3 regions of the Marinococcus halophilus genome follow, and region 1 is predicted to be linked to each of the others. Evidence: riboswitches for the same ligand, from Rfam matches in the RefSeq annotation. Region 1 holds a riboswitch; each other region holds the start of a gene.
What was found. A riboswitch is a leader RNA that binds a small molecule or an ion and turns the genes downstream of it on or off. The one in region 1 is predicted to bind thiamine pyrophosphate.
Positions count from the first base shown of each region.

Region 2: linked by a shared signal. The riboswitch ahead of B5066_RS00600 (LuxE/PaaK family acyltransferase) and the one ahead of B5066_RS05635 (thiamine phosphate synthase) in region 1 are both predicted to bind thiamine pyrophosphate.
Region 3: linked by a shared signal. The riboswitch ahead of tenA (thiaminase II) and the one ahead of B5066_RS05635 (thiamine phosphate synthase) in region 1 are both predicted to bind thiamine pyrophosphate.

Region 1 covers NZ_FVZD01000005.1:651,384-659,174, reverse strand. The annotation lists gene B5066_RS05660 (general stress protein) at 581-922, opposite strand; gene B5066_RS05655 (ThiF family adenylyltransferase) at 983-2,002, opposite strand; gene B5066_RS05650 (thiazole synthase) at 1,999-2,763, opposite strand; gene thiS (sulfur carrier protein ThiS) at 2,768-2,968, opposite strand; gene thiO (glycine oxidase ThiO) at 2,952-4,076, opposite strand; gene B5066_RS05635 (thiamine phosphate synthase) at 4,066-4,677, opposite strand; TPP riboswitch at 4,720-4,822, opposite strand; TPP riboswitch at 4,879-4,978, opposite strand; gene B5066_RS05630 (AEC family transporter) at 5,032-5,931, opposite strand; gene B5066_RS05625 (potassium/proton antiporter) at 5,989-7,461, opposite strand; gene B5066_RS05620 (DUF1516 family protein) at 7,638-7,791, opposite strand, start outside.
Region 2 covers NZ_FVZD01000003.1:79,820-87,610, forward strand. The annotation lists gene B5066_RS00585 (ABC transporter ATP-binding protein) at 1-443, shown strand, start outside; gene B5066_RS00590 (biotin transporter BioY) at 768-1,364, shown strand; gene bioB (biotin synthase BioB) at 1,368-2,378, shown strand; TPP riboswitch at 2,814-2,918, shown strand; gene B5066_RS00600 (LuxE/PaaK family acyltransferase) at 3,017-4,126, shown strand; gene B5066_RS00605 (acyl-CoA reductase) at 4,123-5,571, shown strand; gene B5066_RS00610 (3-oxoacyl-ACP reductase) at 5,650-6,426, shown strand; gene B5066_RS17055 (helix-turn-helix domain-containing protein) at 6,643-6,804, shown strand; gene B5066_RS00620 (dihydrodipicolinate synthase family protein) at 7,077-7,791, shown strand, end outside.
Region 3 covers NZ_FVZD01000006.1:931,921-939,711, reverse strand. The annotation lists gene B5066_RS10850 (energy-coupling factor transporter transmembrane component T family protein) at 1-213, opposite strand, end outside; gene B5066_RS10845 (ABC transporter ATP-binding protein) at 206-1,861, opposite strand; gene B5066_RS10840 (ECF transporter S component) at 1,858-2,451, opposite strand; gene tenA (thiaminase II) at 2,451-3,146, opposite strand; TPP riboswitch at 3,284-3,387, opposite strand; gene B5066_RS10830 (MerR family transcriptional regulator) at 3,506-3,934, shown strand; gene B5066_RS10825 (MFS transporter) at 3,942-5,105, shown strand; gene B5066_RS10820 (NADPH-dependent FMN reductase) at 5,140-5,700, opposite strand; gene B5066_RS10815 (DUF2254 domain-containing protein) at 5,765-7,069, opposite strand; gene map (type I methionyl aminopeptidase) at 7,187-7,791, shown strand, end outside.

The sequences.
Region 1 (7,791 bases):
TACATAAAATTTATAGAAAAGCGAAGGGTGTTTGGGCACCAGCTTAAACAGCTCGTCGGTTTCAGTCGGCTTGAGACGAAGTCGCAAACGATCTGAAATCACGAATGGATTAAGCTGGTAACACCCGGAGCTGGACAGATAGAAAAGCGTAGGAAGCCTGTTCAGCGGCACGGGCCCTGGAAGAGCTTTGGATAAAGAGGCCTTTTCTCTTTACCAAAGATCTGAAGGGACACCCCGCCGTTGGCTTCCGGAGCTGGACAGATAGAAAAGCGTAGGAAGCCTGTTCAGCGGCACGGGCCCTGGAAGAGCTTTGGATAAAGAGGCCTTTTCTCTTTACCAAAGATCTGAAGGGACGCCCCGCCGCTGGCTTCCGGAGCTGGACAGATAGAAAAGCAGAGGAGCCTTGCTCAACCGCGACAGGTACTTCCCAGACGTGCAGGGCAGCCTGCTGCCCGAAACCGGCTGGAAAGTAACCCCGAGCGGTTAGGCTTCGGAGCTGGACAGAGAAAAGCGGAGAATAGATGTTAATCGAACCGCCCCTCCTCCGAACGCCTGAGACTGAACAAAATCCGGAAAAGATTCACTTTTCAAAAGAGAATTTTTCCGGATCTTCAGCCACTGCAATTAGTATATTATGTTCCTCCAGCTGTTCGCTCAGGTCACGCGCTTCTTTATCGCTATAGCCCAGCTTTGTTAAGCGTTCATAAATATCGGAGGCCCCGTGGCGGAAAAACTGTTTTACGAATTCCACCGGACTTGTAGCGTCTGCTTCTGTATCACTTACTTTTAGTTCTTTCGCAGTCGCCTTTTCCGCTTCAAGAGCTAAAGCATAAATCTGTTCTCTTTGAACACCCTGCATTTTCAATTTATCTACAGCCTTCTGTGCTTCTTCTACAGTCGAAAAAATACGAGCGGTAGGCAATAGTTCCCCCTCCTTGCAAGGAATATTACCACTCCGCCCGTAAAATGAAACAAGGAATATTTATCCTCCAATGTATCTCTGATACAACGATCTAGCTTCCACTTCCCCGGAGACCCCGTGAATGATGGCCCTTCCATCTTTAAAGAGCACCAGCCGCTTGTTTTCAATATTTAACACCAGCAGATGCTGATTCGCTTTGGAAAGGTGCTTTTTATGAGCGTCCGCTGTACGCTCGAGTGACACCTGCATGTCCGGAAGAGGCTTCACTTGTACGGCATCCCTGCCGCACAACGTCTCTGCCTTGCTTCTCCCACTCCATGCGAGCGCTGGATACGTTGGCGATTCTCCGCAGGAGGGACAATGAACATCCTGAAGCGAGTCTACACGAATGGAAGAACTCTCGTTCGACCATACATCAAACGACCACAGCGTTCCGCGTAGCTGTTTAAAGGAATGAGTAAGCAGCTTCATCGCTTCGGTCACCTGCGTGGCGCTCACAAATTGGACAGCCGGGGCAATAATTCCCATCGTGTCACACGTTTCACCTTCCATCGGAATGCCCTTCATCAGGCAGCGCAGGCACGGCCCTTCTTCCGGTGTCACTGTATAGCTTAGTCCGTATGCCCCCACACAGGCTCCGTAAATCCAGGGAATCCGGTGCTTCAACGCTGTATCATTAATCATCAGCCTCGTCTCCATATTATCGAGTCCGTCAATAATAAGGTCTGCAGGCAGACAGTTTTCAAGCACGGCCGGATCTGCTTCGCCGACAATTATATCAATGACTGCGTTACTCCGGATATCGAGCAGCCGTCTTTTCGCTGCCTCCGCTTTCGGTGTATACGCTGCTGCGTCCGCTTCTGTATACAACTGCTGGCGCTGCAGGTTGCTTACCTCTACATAATCCCGGTCGATTAGCGTTAATTTCCCGATCCCCGCACGCACGAGGCTTTCAGCTGTTAAACTCCCTAGAGCTCCGGCCCCTATCACTATTACATGGGACTCCTCCAGCTTTTTCTGTCCACTCCGCCCGATTCCATGAAATAACCGCTGCCGGGAGAAACGTTCTTCTGTATTCAAATGCTGAGGCCTCCTAGAGGGCTGCTTGCCTGTGCATAAAATTTCTTATCAATTCTTCCTGCCTCTGCACCAAGAGTACCGGCTCTTATGGCCAGTTTCATCGCTTCAGCCATTTTTACAGGGTCGCCTGCTCCTGAAACCGCTGTGTTTAAAAGGATACCGTCAGCCCCAAGCTCCATGGCGTAAGATGCGTCCTTCGGGCTCCCTATGCCTGCGTCCACAATAACCGGCACCTTTGCCTGTTCGATAATATGCGAAAGATTGTATGGGTTGATGATCCCGAGCCCCGTTCCTATAGGAGAGGCTCCTGGCATAACTGCATGAACCCCGGTTTCCTGAAGCTTTCTTGCAAGCACTACGTCGTCGGACGTATAGGCGAGAACCGTAAACCCTTCGTTAAGAAGCTGTTCCGAAGCCCGGAGCGTTTCCACCGGGTCCGGTAGAAGTGTTTTGTCACAGCCAATTACTTCTACTTTGATCATGTCACACATATTGGCCGCTTCCGCCAGCTTAGCTGTCCGGACCGCCTCTTCCGCTGTTTTGGCTCCGGCAGTATTTGGGAGAAGCCTGTACTTTGAAACATCCATCTGCTCAAATGGGTCCGGCTGACTGCTGTCAAATAAGTTCATTCTACGGACAGCAAAGGTCAATACTTCAGTTTCTGATGCTTCTACCGCCTGCAGCTGGGTTTTTGCGTCTTTATACTTTCCCGTACCGAGAAATAGATGTGAGTTAAATGTCATACTGCCAATGTTAAGCATTCGTTCATCCGCCTCCTACAAAATGAATGATTTCGATTCTGTCCCCGTCCTTCAAACCTTCTTCCTTGTGCAGTTCTTCCATCACAATAATCCCGTTTCGCTCCACCACCGTCTTCTTATGGGCTACTTGAAGCTCTTCCAGTAACTCGGCTACGGTTTGACTGTTCTCAATATTCTGTATTTGACCGTTAAGCGTGATTTGCATGAATGACTCCTCCTTTTCGTATTTTCGGATCCACGGCGAACAGCTGCTTCCAGTCTTCGCGAACGCTTTCCCTTTCAATCCGGGCAGCCATCCAGCTCCCACTCCGTGCTGAAAGAAGGATACCGTTTCTATAATGCCCGGTCATCACCCACAGGCCTTTGCTTGTTCTTCCCATATACGGCAGCCCGTCGCCTGTCTGCGGCCGGACACCGCTCCAGAATCTTTCAATCCCTGCATGCTTTAATCCCGGCACTAAATGCACGGCTGCTTTCATGAGCTTCTGCATTGAGGCTACAGTGACTTCCGTACTCGCGTCTTCAGGCTTCTCTGTAGCTCCGATAAAAATTTCTCCGTCCTTTTTAGGAACAATATACACTTCCGGAGTGTGCAGGGTATGCTCCAAAGCAGCGTCCGGTAAGCGTACAGACAAGCATTCGCCTTTCACCGGATAGAGGCTGAATTCCCTCTCATCCAACAGACGGGCTCCGGCACTTCCTCCCGTAAAAACAACTTCATCTGCTTTGATGCTGCCTTCGCTTGTTTTCACTCCACAGACCCGGCCGTCAGCTTCTAAGAGCTGATCGACTGCGGTATTTTCCCGAATCACCGTTCCGTTGGCCTCCGCTGCCCTGGCAAGGGCCAATGTCCATTCATAGGCCCGGAGCTGCCCGTCTTTCGGTATAGACCAGGCCCCGTGGATGTGTTCAGAAAGCGCTGGCTCTTTGCTTCGCGTCTCCCGTGCTGAAAGCCATTTCGCGCCATAGCTGTGGCCTGATAACCGTTGATACTTTTCTGCTTCCGTTTTGTTCCATACCGGCTTCAGCATGCCATTATTTACGTAAGAAACGTCCATTCCACTGAGCGCTTCCACCTCCGGGACCAGTTCAGCAAACATAGCCCTGCTTTCGAGCGCAAATTCCTGAAAAAGATCTGAACCCTCCCACTCGGACTGCGCCCCAAGCATTCCGGCAGCCGCTTTCGAAGCACCGGCAGCTATGGAAGCTTTTTCGATTATCATAACGCGGCGGCCGCGTCTGCTTAACTGGTATGCAAGGGAACATCCCTGGACCCCCGCCCCAATAATAAGAACTTCAGTATCAACTTTCATTACTATCACTCCTTACCCTGGCCCGAAGCTGCTCTGCTGCCTCCCCGGGACGATCTCTTTCGTACAAAGCTGCGATGGCCGCTATCCCGGAGGCTCCGTTTTCTATGCACTCCTCCGCGTTTTCAGAAGTGATGCCCCCAATAGCAATTACGGGAATACGAACGCTTGTTACGGCTGCTTTCAGCGCCCCGAGCCCGCGCGGAGCCTTTCCGGGCTTGCTGCCTGAAGCAAAAACATGGCCAAAATAAAGCCAGGATGCTTCCTGTCGCTCACTTCTTTTCGCTGCCTCTGCGGAGTGCACAGACTGGCCCCAGCGCCCGTCAGCCGGGAAGTCTGTACGGCGCTCGGGCAGATGAGCGCCGGCCAGCTGATAAGCAGCAGCAAGCTCCGGCTCGTCATTTATTATAAGCTTCCCGGGACTTACTCCTTCTTCCAACGCCAGCTTCACAGCTGTTTCTTTTTCCTGCTTCGTCCACTCCGGTGCCCGTATATGCACATAATCAACGACGTCTGCCAGCTCCCTCGTCTTCCCCCACCACTCAGCCACCGGGATATCCGGCGGCGACACTGCGTGAATGCATGGCTTCGTCTTTTTATCCATAAAAAAGCCTCCTTCCAGAAGGAAGGAGGCTGCCTGTTAAAAGGTTCAACATGGCTGCTTCCCTCCGCTGGCTCTCCAGATCAGGTTCAAAGGGTTCCGGATCTTTCTCCGGTCTCAGCCTCAGCAGGCACCCCCAGCAAATATATATTTCCCCACAAAAAACCCCGCTTTCGTTAGAAAGCGGGGGGAGATAGTCGTATCAGCATCTCTTCCCCACTTCCCTCCGCTGGTATAATCCAGATCAGGTTCAAAGGGATCAGCTTTACGCCGTCTCAGCCAACAGGCACCCCTAGTGGTTCGATATTACTTATATCATAACGCGCTGCTTCGCTGCCGTCAATTTATCCCCAATCTTTAAACCTGAAAAATCGACAGTACTACCCATAAAGAAGGGACGCTTAAAATAGTCGTTACCAGCGTAATACCTGAAACGAGCTGGGGGTTGGAATCAAACTGTACCGAAATCATCGCCATAGTTGCTGCACTCGGCATCGCTGTAGAAACAACAAGCACAGTAGTAAGCGTGTCATTAGTCTGAAGCAATAACGCAATCAAATAAGCAAGCGCCGGAGCGAATACGAGTCGTAAAAACGTTCCAGCGCTCACGAGCTTCCAATCCATGCTTTTTACAGATATACGTGCAAGCTGCATACCCAGAATAATCATAACCACCGGAATCGCTGCACTGGCAAGCATATCAAGGGCTTCATAGTAGGTCGCCCCGATCGGTATCCCGGTCAGCTGAAAAAGGACGCCTGCGAGCAGGGCGTAAAATACCGGCATCCGCAGTACTGTGCGAAACGCATCGGCCGCATCCATATTGGCGCTGTTTGCAATATAGACGCCGACAGTGTTCATCAGCATCGTCTGGATGACCATAAAAACAATCGAATAGGCAAAGGCTGTATCACCGAAAGCAAAAGAAATCAAGGGAGCACCGTAATTGCCCGCATTCATAAATACGGTGGAAAGCATCATGCCGGTTTCATTTGCTTTTGGCCATTTGCGCAAGTAAGCCGCCAGTTTGATCACGCCGGTCATTACCGCTAAAAACACCACGGAAAACAGAGCCATCGACAGCATGTCGCTGTTCAATTCCCTTTCATAAAACGTCCGGAAAACAAGCGCGGGCGTTAATACATAGAGAGCGACAGCTGACACCGGCCGAATGTCCACTGCCTGCCTTTTCTGCAGCAAATAGCCAATCGTAAATATTAAAATGATTGGGACCAATACATTGATCAGCACACCCATGCAGAGCCCTTCCTTCTTTCTTTAAATTTAATACACTTTAACGCCGGCCCTTTTCTGTCAGTAATCGTGCCGGAGCATCTGCTTTAAAACACGCTTCTCTTTACGTGATACAAGAATATACAAATAATCACCAGCCTGGATTACTGTCTCACCAATCGGCGTGACCAGCTCATCATCCCGGACAATTGCGCTGATAAGCGCAGAGGTGGGAAATTCAATGCTTTGAAGCGTCTGGCCGACGATCGGCGTCGCTTCATTCGTTTGAAATTCCATAATTTCTGCGTTCGCTTTTCCGAGGGAGACAAGCTCCAGAGAATGAGTAGGGGCTTCCCGGAGGGGGCCGGATAAATGAAGCCATTTTGCTAACGGAGCGATGGTCGCGCCCTGGATCAGCGCGGATGTGAGCACAATAAAAAAGACGACGTTGAAAATTTGGGTGCCCGATTCCACGCCGGCAACAATCGGATAGGTAGCCAAAATGATCGGCACCGCCCCGCGCAGTCCCGCCCAGGACAGAAATATATTCTGCTTCGGCTTGTAGCCGAAAAAAGAGGTCGACAAAAACGTGGCAAGCGGACGCGCCAAAAACATTAACACCGCTGATAAAATGAGCCCCATAGTGATGTTCGACCACGTCAGGATATCTCTTGGAAAGGCAAGCAGGCCCAGAATGATAAACATGCTTATTTGCGACATCCACGCCATTCCCTCATTAAACCGGTAAATCGGCTGGCGGTAGATCAAATCGGAGTTTCCTATCAAAAGTGCCGCTACATACACTGCCAAAAATCCGCTCGCACTCATGCTAGAGGTCACGCTGTAGGTTAACAGCGCAAACGCGATCGCAAATAAGGGGTACAAGCCACTCGAATCCAGATTAATGCGGTTAATCGTCCAGGAGGCTGCCCACCCGAACAGCCCTCCCATCGCAAGACCGACGCCCATCTGCCAGAAAAAAGCACCGGACAAAAGCCATACGTTGGGCGAATCGGCCAGAATTAATTCGATAAAAAACAGCGTTAAAAACACAGCCATTGGGTCGTTGCTGCCTGATTCCGCTTCAAGGGTGGAGCCCATTTTTTTATCAATGCTGCGCCCCTTCAAAGCAGCAAAAACAGCTGCGGCATCTGTCGAACCAACCGTAGCTCCGAGGAGCATCGCTTCAAGCCAGGTGAGGTCGAGCAGCTGCTTCGCTACGACTCCCATCAGGGCAGCCGTAAACAGCACGCCGAACGTGGCAAGCGTTACAGAAGGCCCGACGACCGGCTTGATATCACGCCACTTTGTCTGGGTCCCGCCTTCAAATAAAATAATAATTAGGGCTATAATTCCAACAGTCTGGGCAAGCTGGACATTTTCGAAGTCAATGATGCCAAAGCCGTCGTTTCCCATGAGCAGACCTAGAATAATAAATAAAATAAGCGAAGGCACCCCGAGACGTGTCGAAAATTTTGTTACGACGACGCCTAAAATAAGCAGAAGCGCTCCTAATAATATAAACGAATCCACATTTGCATTCCCTTCAAACACTCACGGTTTCCTCCCTCCACCTGCCGCAGCTTTCTACTTCGGCTTTTCTATGTATTACTTGCATGATACATATAATTTTTGTGTAAAAAACCCGCACACAGACATTTTATAAGAATGCTATACCCGAAAATGGGAGCATACAAAAAGCATGCTGCAAAAACAGCATGCTTTCTGCCTCACCCAATCACATCATAGCCGATGGATAAGATAATTGCGAACAAAATGATCCATAAAATCCAGAACATGGCGTGTTTTCTGCCTGCCCGGCGACGAACGAACATCATTTCCATTACTCCGATAAAAACAAGGGCCAAAACACCTTTTATAATG
Region 2 (7,791 bases), on a different contig from region 1:
TACAGGACATCGGATTTATCTTTCAATCAGCTCATTTGTTACCTTATTTAAAAACGGCGGACCAGCTTCGCTATGTTGGCAAACTTGCGGGTCTGACAAAGCAAACCATGGATCAACGCATCCAACGACTGCTTCACATGCTTGGGCTCGAGCATCGGCAGCATCACTTTCCCCGGCACTTATCTGGCGGAGAACAGCAGCGTGTCGCGATTGCAAGAGCCTGGATGAATGATCCTTCTTTAATTTTGGCCGATGAGCCAACGGCTAGTTTAGACCGGGAACGTGGAGAACAGGTCGTTCAAACACTTCGCCATCAGGTCAAGGAATCGAATAAAGCGGCTATCATAGTAACTCATGACACCCGCTTGTTTGCTTACTGTGATCGAGTCATCTATTTAGACAATGGGCAAATTGATCATGAGGATGCCTCTGTCGTTCTATAAATAACGTCCATCCCCTTCTAGGGTAGCTTTCTTGGGGGATGGGCATCTTGTACATAGTCAAAAATAAAAGATTTTTTATCTGTGATTCTAACAAAATCAATGTCTTAAAGTTTTAACTTCTAGACAATGCCCTGAACACCCCGTTTTTATAGCCAAAAACGGGGTGTTTTCTGTCTAAAAGTTCGTCTATATGATCAGAAGTTATTTCGTTTTATTTTAATACAATAAGTAGTCTTTTTTATTGAAATAATTGTTAACCTTTTTTATTATTTAGTTTACAATACAGAGCCGCCTGTATATACTAATGGATAAAGGAGGGAGTCTATGATTCAATCACGACTACACGGCTTTGTCTTAGCCGCATTATTTGCGGCTCTGATGATGATTGGAGCGAATATCACATCCATTGCTCCTATTTTTGTGATCGGCGGGGTACCAATTACGCTTCAAACAGCGGTTTGTCTATTATCCGGTCTGCTACTTGGCAAAAAATATGCGCCGCTGGCCATGGTTTTATACATGCTAATTGGCCTCGCCGGGATGCCGGTATTTGCCCGTTGGTCAGGGGGGCTTGATGCTATCATCTCACCGACATTTGGCTTTTTGCTTTCCTATGTTCTGGTAGCTTATGTGGTAGGTGTTCTGTCCGAACAAAAACGTTCACTCGCAGCCTTTAGCGCAGCAGCGCTTATAGGCACAGCGCTCAACTACCTAGTAGGGACGAACTGGATGTATATGGCCTACGAATGGTGGTTTGCCGCACCGGGTGGTTTTTCGTATACGACCGTCTGGTTGTGGATGCTCGCGCCGATGCCGAAGGATATTCTATTAGCTGTTGGAACTGCCTGGTTGGCGCGTCGTCTTCTGCGTATTTTGCGAAAAACAGAACGAGGAACAAATTCATCAAAAGGAGCTGCATAACCTATGGGAACATTCTGGATTGAACGGGCCAAAGAAATACAACAAGGAAAACATCTAACGCGGGAGGAAGCAGCTGCCTTTCTGAAAGAGCCGCGGGAACTTCTGCTCGAACAGCTGGAAGCGGCCTACGTGCTCCGCTCGCATTATTATCAGAACCAGGTAAAATTAAATATGATCATCAATACAAAGTCCGGGCTCTGCTCGGAAAACTGTGGCTACTGCGCCCAGTCGATGGATTCCAAAGCGGTGATTTCCAAATACCGTATGATGCCTTCTGAAGAGATCGTGCAAGGGGCTCGGGAGGCGGAAAAGCGCGGAGCTGGGACCTACTGTATTGTGGCAAGTGGCCGCGGGCCCTCAGAAAAAGAGCTTCGGATTGTGGAAGAGGCAGTCGGAGAAATTAAAGCCACGAGCCAGTTAAAGGTATGCGCCTGCCTGGGAATTTTAAAGGAAGGCCAGGGCGAGCGGCTGAAAGCAGCAGGCGTGGATCGTTACAACCATAACGTTAACTCCTCGGAGCGTTTTCACGATAACATTGTTACCACGCATACATACGAAGACCGGACGGGAACGGTGAATGAAGCCATCCAGGCAGGCATGTCCCCCTGTTCCGGATTGATCGCCGGAATGGGTGAAAGCCATGAGGATATTATCGATGTATTGTATGCCTTAAAAGAGATTGATGCTGATTCCGTTCCGGTGAATTTCCTTCATGCGATTGAGGGTACCGCTTTTGAACACCAGCCAGGACTCCGGCCGGAAGAATGTCTTCGTATTTTAGCGCTTGCCCGAATGATTCTTCCTTCGAAAGAAATCCGGGCAGCCGGCGGGCGCGAAGAGAATTTAAAAAGCATGCAGCCGCTTGCGTTATATGCCGTGAATTCGATTTTCCTGGGAGATTATTTAACTACGCCGGGCCAGGCGTGGAGAAAAGACCTTCAAATGGTTGAAGATGCCGGGTTTGAAATCGAAGATAACGCATTCACTCGGAGTGCTGAAATGTATTCCCAATGAGCATATAGCTGGTCTCCTGCTCTATTGTTGCAAAGGAACTGCTCCCTCTTTCTTCTGTTTAGAGCTGAAAGTAAACTGTTAAGGCTTGTCGTGCTGCAAGGGAAAAACTAGCAAAGGGCTATTTCGACAAAAAGCGAATATCAAGCGCGAAACCATTGTTCTTCCATAAAAGACGAATGCTTTAACTATTTATCGGTAGTTTCGGAGAGATTCGAGAGTTTTTCCACCATGAGGGCTTTATATTATTGGTAGGTTTTCACCCCCATTTAACGGTACGGTAAGGGTAATAAGGTTCTTGGGGTGTTTAGGGTTCATCAGGCAGTATTTGAAGAAATTATTTATAAGATACTGCGATTTTTAAAGTATATTATAATGTCCCAGGAAAATTGACAATGTATATCTGCATGTTAAGATAAGTGAAAGTTTAATCACATATTGTTCCACTAGGGGAGCCATCTGACGGCTGAGAAAAAAGATCCTTTTAAACCCTTGGAACCTGATCTGCGTACAAGCAGCGGAGGGAAGTGGAGTTGTTCAGAGGCATACGTGTATGTTTATCCGACGACCACTCTCAAGATTCGAGGGTGGTCTTTTTGTGGTTTCAAGCATTATTGGTGCGATAAAAGGAGGCGTTGATCATGGCATTGACCTATAACGAGCTCAAACGAAACATCGAACACTTGATTCACCAAGAAAGTTTTTCTAATGAAGCATTTACCATAGCTGCAAAAGAGCTGTTTTCGTTTCAATATCAACACAATCAAGCTTATCGGACATTTTGTCGTAAGCGTCATTTTCACCCTAAATCGATCGAACATTTCAAAGAGATCCCCCCTGTACCGATCCAGGCGTTTAAGGAAGCAGCATTAACCTGTTCCACCGAAAACGAAATAGAAAGAGTTTTCATGACGAGTGGGACTACTAACCCTCATAAGCGCGGGAAAAATGCTCATAGAGATCTCGATATTTATGATTTGTCTTCGAAGAAATACTTTAAAGAAACCATGATGCCGGATGAGCATCAAATGAAAATGATTGTCTTGTTTCCTTCAGAAAAAGAATGGCCGAATTCATCACTTGCTCATTATCTTCAAATTATTAAAGAAGCATTTGGAAATACACAAAGCGAGCATGTGGTATGGGAAGGAAAATTCGATCATAAAAGGTTACTTTGCTTGCTGCAAGAGGCAGAAACGAAAAATGAACCCGTTTTTGTTCTTGGAGCGACTACTTACTTTCTGTCCTTTTTAGAGCGGTGTAACGCAAGCCACCTTTCCTTTCATCTTCCAAAGGGCAGTCGAATCATGGACACAGGAGGAATGAAAAGCTCGCCGAATAGGATGGATATTTCGGATGTTAAACAGCAGCTAAGTCAATTATTTGGTCTTTCACCAGAGGTTTGCGGGAACATGTACGGAATGACAGAATTAAGCTCCCAGATTTACGACCCATTGTTCGACGCTAAAGGTAAAAAGGGATGGAAAAAGACTCCACCCTGGCTAAAAACCATTGTGGTAGATCCAGAAACAAAGATTGAAAAACGAAAAGGAGAGCCAGGGGTTATTGTTCATTATGACCTTGCCAACATTAATTCTGTCATGGCTATCATGACCGAAGATACAGGGATCAAGGGAGAAAATGAGCACAGCTTTTATTTTTTGGGTAGAGTCGAAGGAGCAGAAGCTAAAGGCTGTTCGCTAGCTATTGAAGAATTTTTAACAGCTTATCAAGGAGACTTTCACTCATGAGTGTGCTATATAAAGCCGGTTTTATCCCCGACCATATGAATGGGGAGCTGACATATTCGAGATGGACGTTTAAAAATCACGGCAAAACCGCTCAAGTGGATGTTCCTGTACTCAAAGCTTCCCAAACTACTAGGCTTGGTACTTCACTTAAAAAGCAGCAGCAATCATTTAGCAGCCACCATCGAGTAGACGAAATTGTTAATGTGCTTGATCAAGTAGTGCAGAAATGGCTTGATCCAGCTGACAAGTTTCGTCGGATAGCCGAAGAGGCACTTCCGGTCATTACGGGGTATGATCAAAACATGATCCGTTTATTTTTGTCCCGTTACTTACGCCGGTTCCGAAAAGAAAATCTGCAGCGATTTCTAGAAGAAGATTTTTCGAACCCTTTAGTACTCGATGAATTCCGTCCACGAAAAAGCGGAGGCCTGACCCGAGCTTACGGCGCAGAACTGCTGACGTATATTTTTTCCGGCAATGTTCCCGGCGTGCCTCTCTGGAGCCTAATCGCCGGAATGTTAGTAAAGTCAGCCTCGATTGGAAAATTTTCTTCTGCCGAACCCCTTTTTCCCAGTTTATTTGCTCAGTCTATTCAAGAAGTGTCCCCCGAATTGGCAGAAAACCTGGCCATCGTTTGGTGGAAAGGAGGAGATTCTACTGTAGAAGAGAGCGTTTTTCATCAATCTCAAGTCGTTGTCGCTTATGGGAATGAACAAACCATGAACAACATTTCAGGCAGAGTCCCTCCTCAAACTTCTTTTCTGCCACACGGTCCAAAGGTAAGTCTAGGCGTAGTAACCAAAGAAGGCGTAAGCAACTCCTTAGCCTGGGCAAGCGCTAAGCGGGCAGCTACGGACGTCTCCTGGTTTGATCAACAAGGTTGTTTGTCACCACACGTGCTATATGTAGAACATGGAGGGGATTACTCGCCAAAAGAATTCACCTCCCTTCTTGCCCAGGAGATGAAAAATTTCCAAAGCAAAATGCCACGAGCAGAAACCTCCGTGGCTGAAACAAATGCGATATTAAAGGTAAGGACAGAAGCGGAATTTAAAGCTGACACTGATGTGCTAAGCAGTACGGATAGTACCGCGTGGACTGTTGTTTGGCAAGAGCAGCAATCACGCTTCCCGCTTTCCCCCCTCAACCGACTCATTACGGTCATTCCTATCTATGACTTGGAAGAATTAAAAGAAAAAACGGTTCCCATTCAGCCTTATGTTCAGACCGCGGGCATTGTTTGCCCTCCTCAACGATTCCAATCCCTGATTAATTTGTTAGGAGAATGCGGGATGACCCGAATTAGCTTTTTGGGAGAAATGACTTTGCCTGAACCAGGATGGCATCATGATGGGCGACCAAACCTTGGCGACCTTGTCTATTGGTGTGATGTGGAGTCGTCTGTCGAACATTTGATGGAAGCTTTTGACCCCAAACGGGACTAACACCACAGACGTACCAATAACCCTGTTCAGAAAAAGTGCGATAAATCACGTATAAAAAAAGAAGGAGCGTATCTAACAATGGAAGGATTATTAAAAGGAAAGATTGCCCTGGTGACTGGATCCAGTCGAGGTATTGGTGCTGCTATTGCTGAAAGCTTTGCCAAAGCTGGGGCTCACGTTATTGTTAACTATGTTCGAAGTGAACAGAAGGCGCGAGCGCTGGCAGATCAATTAATGGAGGCTTACGATGTTGAGGCATTACCTATTCAAGCTGACGTTACGGAGGAGCAGGATGTCCAACACATGATAGACCAAATCCTCAAAGAATTCGATACCTTAGACGTTGTTGTAAATAACGCCTTATTTGATTATAGCTTTGATCCTGAAGCGCGAAAAAAAGCCTGGGACATCGATTGGGAGGATTATCAGCGACAACTGGACGGGTCGTTAAAAGGGAGCTTCCATGTATGTAAATATGCCATGCCGATCATGAAAGCTAATACTACGGGAAAAATTATTAATATCACCACGAACCTCCTTTATCAACCAGTGGTCCCCTATCATGATTATAATACGGCCAAAGGAGCTTTGCTTTCTTATTCGCACAACCTCGCTGCAGAACTTGGCCCTTTCGGCATTACGGTCAATTGTGTGGCCCCTGGGCTCGTCTACCCTACCGATGCGAGCCAAAAAACAAAGGAGGAGATCAGGGACGCCATCATCGCTCAGACCCCGCTTCGCCGGATTGCGAAACCCGAAGATGTAACCGGAAGCGTGTTATACCTGGCTAGCAGTTTAGCGGATTTTGTTACTGGTCAAACAATTGTCGTAGACGGAGGGTTGAACATGAAATAGTTTTTGGAAATCTAGCTTCAACCTCCCATGAAATCCTTCAAGCACTATTCCACCTATGTACTTTCTTAGATCAAAAATATAATCTGCAGCTACTCTCTGTAAGATCGATATCTTTTACGCTGGAAAAATTACATTTGTATTTTTGTCGATCTTTAAGTAAAGTTTTTTCTATCCAAAGCTTACTAAGTTGTTTAGCAAGGTCTTTCCCAACAAGAGTTGGCAAATGCAATTGGAAAATCAAAATCCACGATTGGACGTATTGAAGCGGGAATCACGGTACCTCGAGTGGCCACACTCCTAGCCATTGCCCAAGTACTTCATATTGTCTTTTCGCTTGGTGAAGCGTCTACAGACAACAATGACAAAGTTTCATTATAAGTAACAAGAGACCGAGCATGATATCGAAACCTTCATGCTCGGTCTTTGCATGTATTAAAATGGGTTTCATTTGTCAGAATTAATGTTATAAAGAACAGCTAAAAATCCACTAACGAAAGTGCTTTCGGGGAAAACATGCCTCTAGGCGTTCTCAGACGAGGAAAAATCTCAAAAATAAATTTTTAGAATTCTTTGACATGTAAACGTTTACGTGATACATTTGTCAACGTAAACGTTTACTATAAATAAATTCATCCAAGGAGGAAGCAAACATGAAAAACAAAGTAAAATGGAGTGGCGTATTCCCGGCGGTATTGATTCCTTTTAACGAAGACGATTCGATTGATGAACAAGGATTTCGGTCATTGGTACGCTGGGTTGCTGGCCATGACGGTGTGAACGGCATTGTGGTCAATGGGCATACGGGAGAAATCATGACCTTGCTTCCCGAAGAACGAGCCGAAGCAGTACGAATCGCAGCGGATGAACTACAAGGCGAGGTCCCTATCATTTCTGGTATTTCCGCCGAAGGAACGACCGAAGCCATTCAACATGCCCAAGCTGTAGAAGCAGCGGGCGGCGAAGGAATTCTGCTTATGCCTCCCCATTCCTGGTTACGGTTTGGCATGCAGCCGGCATCTACGGTGCAATATTTTAAAGACGTGGCAGAGGCCATCAATATCTCGATCGTGGTTCACCAGTACCCAACATGGACGAAATCGTCCTATTCGACCAGCCAACTTTTAGAAATGGCGAAAATCCCGAATGTTGTGTCCTTTAAACTGGGGGAACGCGACATTGCGCAATACGAAGTGGATGTCCGGGCCCTCAAACAAGAAGCACCGGATGTATCATTATTAACGTGTCATGATGAATATTTGCTTCCGACCCTTGTTCAGGGCATTGACGGAGCACTTGTTGGATTTGGGTGTTTTGTGCCAGATTTGATTTCTGAGCTCGTTAAATGCGTGAAAAATCAAGATCTTG
Region 3 (7,791 bases), on a different contig from region 1:
AAGTGCAAACGGGAGCAGGAGTATGAGCAGCAGCTTTAACGGCACTTTTCCCAGAAAGAAGATGGCAGCAATAGTTAGCACCAGCACAGCAAGTGGATGCCATATATCATAAATGAAAATCATAAAGAAAAATACAGTGAAAAGGCTGAGCAGCTTCAGCGTTGGATGTACCCGCTGTAAAAAAGCGTCCCGGGTCTGGAGCTCTTCAAGCATGGCTGCCCCCTCCTAGGCGCATAAGCTGTACCGAAGGCAGCCGGACACCGATTTTTCCTAAGTCTATGCTGCCATCAAAAAATGCTTCTACACTCCCGTCGTAGACAAGCGTTCGTTCTGCCAGCGCAAGGACCCGTGCCGCTTTTGTATAAACCAGATCCATATCATGCGTCAGCCAGAGAACCGCTTTTCCGCGTTGCCGGCACTGCTCCAGCACTTCAAACAAAGCATCAGCATTTCGCTTATCAAGCCCAAACGTCGGCTCATCCAAAATTAAAATGGACTGGTTGTTTGTCACCATTACTGCCACTGAGAGACGCCGTTTTTCCCCCTGACTGAGCCGAAACGGATGGTTTTTCCGAATATGGCCGAGCTGAAACTGAATCAACAGTTCATTTGTCTGCTGAACAATATCTTCCTCGCACCATCCTGCTATCTCCATTCCGTAGCGTATTTCTTCTTCTACGGTCGGCGTTAGAAACTGGTGCTCGGGCTGTTGAAAAACAATCCCGAAGGTTTTGGCAATTTCGTACGGCTTCAGACCGGCTATATCTTGTCCGTTAACATACACGGTACCGCTTTTAATAGGCTCCCATCCGGTAAGAACTCGTGCGAGTGTGCTTTTCCCAGCTCCATTTGCCCCTACGACGGCAGTCATTTCTCCAGGGTAAAGGGAAAAAGACACGTTTTCGAAAACCGTCTGCATACTATAGGCAGAGGCCGCCCGTTCCACCTTCAGGACAGGCGGCTTCTGAGAAGGCTCACCCCCCTGTTTCGACTGCGGCAGAGATGCATGAACCTCGGCAACAGGGTAATCCGCTGCAAACACCTCCCATTCCCGCAAAGTGACGGGAAGAGCAGCTTTGGTTGTCTCCGTCTTTCTGAGCAACTTTTTTCCCGCTTCTGCAGGTGCAGGCAGCCACACTCCTTCTGCTTCGAGTACAGCAGCGTGGGAGTAAAATATACGGCCGGGGCTTCCATCCGCTGTCACCTGACCATTGCGGTTCAATACGACCGCCCTGCTCACCCACTCCATCACTTCATTTAGCTGATGCTCAATCAAAATTAATGTTTTATCAGGGGCTTCTGCAATACGGCCAAGAAGTGCGGCCACTGCTTCACGGCTTACCGGATCGAGCTGGGAGAGCGGTTCATCCAAAATCCAGATCTCCGGATTCACAGCAGCTATGCAGGACACAGCTATTTTTTGCTTCATCCCTCCGGAAAGCATGTCAATACGGGCGTCAATACAAGAAAGCATGCCTGTGAACTGCAAGGCTTCAAGCATCCGGCCTTCGATATCCTCCGCAGGTACGCGCAGGTTCTCAAGCGTAAATACAAGCTCTTCCCGCACTGTCGGCATGCAGAATTGGGTATCGGGATCCTGGAACAACAGAGCCGCCTCTCTGGCAGCCTCTGTAATGCATTTCACCGCTGGATTTTCTCCGAATACGTTCAATTCACCAGACACTTCTGCCTCTACTGAGCGCGGAAGAATTCCCTGAAGGGCCAGTGCCAACGTACTTTTACCCGAGCCGCTCGGGCCGAGCAGCAGCACGTTTTCCCCAGTACGTATTTCAGCCGAAAAACCCTCTACCGAAGGCTCAGCGTAAGGATATGCAATGGTTACATTCTCTGCATAAATCATACAGCGTTCCTCTGCTGCCCTTCCCGACGCTGGCGGCCAAGAGCAAAGCGGTCGAGAACGCCTGTTTTTACCAGGGCGTCTGTAAAGCTTTTCCCTGCCCACCCGGCTAAAAGAGCACCGCTTATAAGCATGGTTACCAGCATAAATACAACAACAGAACCTGCGTACTGACTGAATCCATAAAGAATATACTGGGTTAAAAATGCAGCAGACGTCCCTGCCATTCCGGCAAGCATTAATACCGGCAGACGAAAGATTCGGTAGAAAAACATGGCAAAAATAATTTCTGCGGCAATCCCCTGCGTGAAGCCGAGAACGAGCACTGCTCCCGCGCTCACAGACCCGGCCATAACTTCAGTGCCAGCCGCAATAAGCTCTGCCAGCAGCGCCGCTCCTGGTTTTTGAATGATATAGGCGCATATTACCGGAGCGAGGATCCAGAAGCCTGCCATCAGTCCGCCCCCAACTGGCCCGAGGACGCCCGTAACAATTTGTCCGAGCAGTACCCAAAGAAGATAAAGGACACCAAGAACAGCTGAAATAAATGAGATAACGACGATATCCCTGAGGTTTAAGCGTTTGTTTATCATTAAGCTTTTTTTCCGTCTGTTAATGTTCTGGCAAAGGGCCAGTCTTTTGCATGATACGCGTCCTCAAAAAACATATACTCGAGCTGGCACCCTTCCATAAATAACGTCCGCCAACGCTGCTTTTCTTCTTCTGTAGCTGTTTCTGCCAGTTCATCAAGGCGGTCAATATATTTGTACATTTCCCGCTCTTCACGGTCTCCGTAGAAACGAATCCAGTCGTTAAACGGATGGTCCTCGTTCGGATTCACTTCTTTCATCAGCCTTTCACCCACATACAAATACACCCACGGGCAGGCGAGCGTTACCGCAATCACATCGCCAAGTGTGCCCTTTTCAGCATGGTGCAGCATATGAAGCACATAATGCTGGGAAGCCGGGGCAAGCGCGTAGCCCTGCAATTCTTCATAAGCCACTCCCGCCTGCGCACATAAATTATGGTGCGGGTGCGTTTCACTGTTTAACACAAAATCAATGGTATCTTTAAACATGATCATGTCTTCTCTGGACGTGCATTTTGTTATCCCAATTGCTTTTGTCTTGATCATGGCATTTAAGTATTCAAAATCCTGCTTCACGTAATGGATAAGAGCTTCTTTTGGGACATCACCTTTCCCGATGCCCTGCACAAATGGATTTTCCCAGCAGGCTTCAAAAATGTGCTCTGTGTCCTGCCATAAAAGCTCTGAAAATTTCATTGTTACTTCCTCCTTTAAATTAGGAGGGAACCACTACGGGCAGTAAAGACCAATGGAGCAAAAAAAGCCACTCCATTGGTGGAGTGGCTTCGAATAAACGTCCGCTATTATAAAGCTGCTGCTTCTGATATAGACGTATTCTACCGTCTCCACTTTCCTACGCTGGCCTTAACCAGATCAGGTTCAAAGGGATTAAGGATAGTCCTTATCTCAGCCGTTACCGGCACCCCTAGCGGATTCCCTATTAAGTTGTCTACACTGTATCACATTATTTCAGAAAGTCAAAGCCCCATTTTGCCTTTACAAAATATGACGTTAACGTTAAGGTTATATCATGAAACTTAACAGGAGGGTGATGCATGCTGTACAAAATTGAAGAAGCCGCTCAAACCACAGGCTTAACGAAACGTGCAATACGTTATTATGAACAAATTGGTCTTATATCAGCACCAGAGCGTACAGAAAAAGGAACCAGAGTGTACGATGACCAGGATATTGAACGTCTGCAGAATGTAGTAACCGCAAAGGAGGTTCTTGGGTTTTCTCTTCAGGAGCTGCAGCAGTATCTCGATTTGAAAGAGCAGGTAAAAACAGTCTATAGCCACTACCAGTCGGTACAGGAAACGACGATGCAGCACGAGGATTTGAAACAAATTTCTGATAGCCTTCAGGCCCAGATTGATATGCTCGACCAAAAAATCAACCAGATGACAACGTTTAAAACGGAAATGGAAAATCTGAAAAACCAAGCTGACAACGTATTATCTTCATTCAATAAGGAGAAGTGACTGCTTTATGAATATTCAAACCAGGGCACGGTGGATTACGATCTTCGCCACATTTTTAGCTTTTATGGGTATCGGCGTCGTGGACCCCGTCCTTCCTTCCATCGCGGCTTCTATCGGTGCTTCTCACTGGCAGGTGGAGCTGCTTTTTACGTCCTATATTTTAGTGATGGCCTGCATGATGATTCCTGCCGGGATCCTTTCGAGCCGGTTTGGTGATAAACGGCTGATGAGCGCCGGGCTTTTGATCGTTACAGCCTTCGCCCTGCTTTGCAGTGTGGCGGGAGGCATTACTGAACTGGCCCTTTTTCGCGGCGGCTGGGGGCTTGGCAACGCTATGTTTTTCGCCACTGCTATGACCCTGTTAATCGCTCTCTCGAGGAGCGTGGAAACAGCGGTAGGTATGTATGAGGCGGCAATTGGCCTGGGCCTCGCCGGCGGTCCGCTTGTAGGCGGCCTTCTCGGGGATCTATCCTGGCGTGCTCCTTTTTTTGGTACAAGTCTTTTAATGCTTATCGCTTTTATTTTAGTTATCTTTTTCGTCCATCCGCCCGCTCCTAAAAAAGCTAAAGCTACGGCTGGATGGCAGGAGCTTCGTCATCTTTTTACACACGGGCCGTTCATTAAGGGTGCGCTTGCCGGCATGTTTTATTATTATGGTTTTTTTGTCGTGCTTGCTTACTCCCCTTTAATTTTATCTTTAACTTCTATTCAAATCGGTCTCGTCTTTTTTGGATGGGGATTATGCCTGGCCTTCGGCTCGGCTGTTTTATCGAGAAGGCTTGAGAGGCGGTTTACTCCTGTGAAATTACTGCCGTTCACCCTCTCTGCTTTTATTTTAACGCTTTTAGGATTGTTTTTTGCGTCCTCCTCAGTATTAATGATTATGTTCATCGTACTTTCAGGATTATTTTCCGGCCTGAATAATTCTTTATTTACCAGCCATGTAATGGAGCATTCGCCTTACGAGCGCAGTATTTCTTCTGGAGCATATAATTTCCTTCGCTGGCTTGGCGCTGCTTTTGCACCGGTCATGTCGGGATTAATCGGTAATTCATTATCAGCCCATCTTCCATACCTGGTCGCCGGTGTTCTTGGCGCAGCAGCTTTATTGTTTATTGGATGGAGCAGAACAGATCTGCAAACCGAACAGACCGAAGCTCCAAAAGCATAAAAAAATCCCTGCAGATATTTCTGCAGGGATTTTTTTATGCCCGGTTGGCTACAGTCGTTGTTTCCTGATAAAAGCGTTCAAATTCGGCTACGACATTATCGAGAAAATCAATTGTGCCCTGGTCCGTTAAGTTTCCGTTTTCGTCCATTTTTTCATGCACAGCTCCAATAAGCACTTCATTTCCGGGAAGTACTTTTGCACTCATGCCCGGAGCGCTCAAAATCTGGCGCAGATGCATCTGCGCTTTCACGGTGCCCAGGCCGCCAAGAGAAGCTCCCACCAGCATGGTTGGTTTGCCGGCAAAGTCGTAATCGACCCGGGAATTCCAATCCAGAGCATTTTTAAGCACGCCGGAAATTGAACCATTGTATTCCGGAGTTGCAATAAGTACGGCGTCCGCTTCACGTACAGAACGCTTGTACTCCTGCACATAGTCCGGAGCATTGCTTTCCTCGTCCTGATCATAGTGCGGAAGATCGCGGATATCTAAAATATCAATATCCATGATGTCGCCGTAACGGTCCTGCATGTACTCCACTAATTTTCCGTTAAAGGATTCCTGACGGATACTTCCTACAATAGCTGCTACTTTCATTTGATCTTTCATCCTTTCGTGTTGAACTTCATTTATATATCATACACACACGTTACCGGCTGTTTCAAGTTATCTGCTTACTTTTTGTAAGTGCCTGATGCAGAGCTGTATCCTTTTCCTGTACACGCGTGTGCCAGTATTCTCTGTCCCAGTCGGCAAGCTGTTCATCTTCGACAGCCCGCTCCATATAAAAGGAAAATGATTCCACTTCTTTTAACACAGACGAATCTCCCGTTTTCACGAGCATCGTCAGTGCTTCCATGCAGGCTGCCATCACCGAGATATCTTCCCGGCCGTACAGTCTGATCTGGTAAAAGCTTTTGTATAAATACTCTCTAAAGGGCTTTACAGGCATAAACAACCTCAGTTCATCCTGCTTGTCGACAAAGTACTGATCATTTCTGTGTTCATGACTGAGTTCGGAGAGCAGTGCCCCAATACGGTTTATACAATTGGCTGCTGTATGTGGATCATTAATCGCCGGAGAAATGGCCCGCAGCGCTATCTCTACAATTTTCTGCATGGAGAATTCAATATCCTGAACATTGCTTCTCTCTTCTCCTACTAATACAAAACCTCTTAATATTTTTGGGGATAAACTTTGCTTTGACCAGTAGCGAAATAATGGCTCGCCCTGATGAACATAAGCTCCTACCTGAAACAAGCATTCGACGACGGCTTCCTCCTGCCTGGCCCAGGCAATCAGTTCAGGCATCTTCACCATATTGGTGTATCCCGACCGTTCAGCATGAACGATTGTTTCTTCATCGTTCCGGAAATTGCCGTTCCATTCGCTGAAGCTGTTTACTCCAGAATATGTATATGCATCCTGGATCACCCTCGAGGCATCGGACCGTATGTGGCTGATCAGATGATTGACCTGCAGCCACTGGGTGGAGTGATAAATAAAGATTATAAAAAAGGCCAGACAGCCAAGCGCCACAAAAACTGTCAGCATAGGCATCAAAATTTGGTTATTACCTTCGCTTGAAAAAAGCAGCATGTTTACCAGGGTGAACAATACCCCAAATGTAAACACCCCGAGCGTATGCTGTGTCGTCGGGCTTTTCATAAAATCCTGCAGGGCTCTTGGCGTGAACTGTGTAGCGTACGTTGTCAAAACAACCATAATCGAAGAAAAACTGATAGTGGTCAGCGTCAATAATGCAGTAACCAACGCGCTGTACAGGGAAGTAGCGGTGTTATTTTCTACGAGCAGCATAGAAGGCACATTGTTGTACACAGGCCGCAGCAGCTGCTGGTCCATAATAGAAGTACCTATTACTATAATTAAACTAAGAATGCCGTAGCAGCCTGGAACGAACCAAAACTTGTCCCTGACCTTTACATACCATTTCTGCTGCTTCATGATTTTCCTCCATTTCTATCGTGCAATTCCGCAATTATAAAGGAAATCACCAAACAATGCATTTCTTGTATGAATGTTTTACAATGGTATTTGATACTGAATAAAAGGAGACAGACGATGGTAACGTTGAAGACAGAACGAGAAATTGAGCTTATGCACGAAGCTGGGAAGATTCTTGCCGCCTGCCATAAAGAAATCGCCAAAATGGTCAAACCAGGCGTCACCACAAAACAAATTGACGATTTTGTCGAAAAATTTCTGGCAGAGCGCGGTGCCACTCCTGAACAAAAAGGCTTTCAAGGATACAAATACGCAACCTGTGCCTCCATAAATGATGAAATCTGTCACGGCTTTCCAAGAGCCCGTCCTCTTGAAAATGGTGATCTCGTTACAATTGATATGGTAGTGAATTTAAACGGGGCTCTGGCGGATTCTGCCTGGACCTATGCCGTTGGTGACGTAAGCAGTGAACTCGAACGGCTGATGGAGGTTACAGAATCATCTTTATATAAAGGTATTGAACAGGCCAAAGCGGGCAACCGCATCGGTGACATTGGCCACGCCATTCAAACATACGTGGAAAACGAAGGTTTTTCGGTGGTACGCGACTTCACCGGACACGGCATTGGGCCTACCCTTCACGAGGATCCACAGATTCCTCATTTCGGTGCTCCAGGCAAAGGCGGACGCTTAAAGCCCGGCCACGTTATTACGATCGAGCC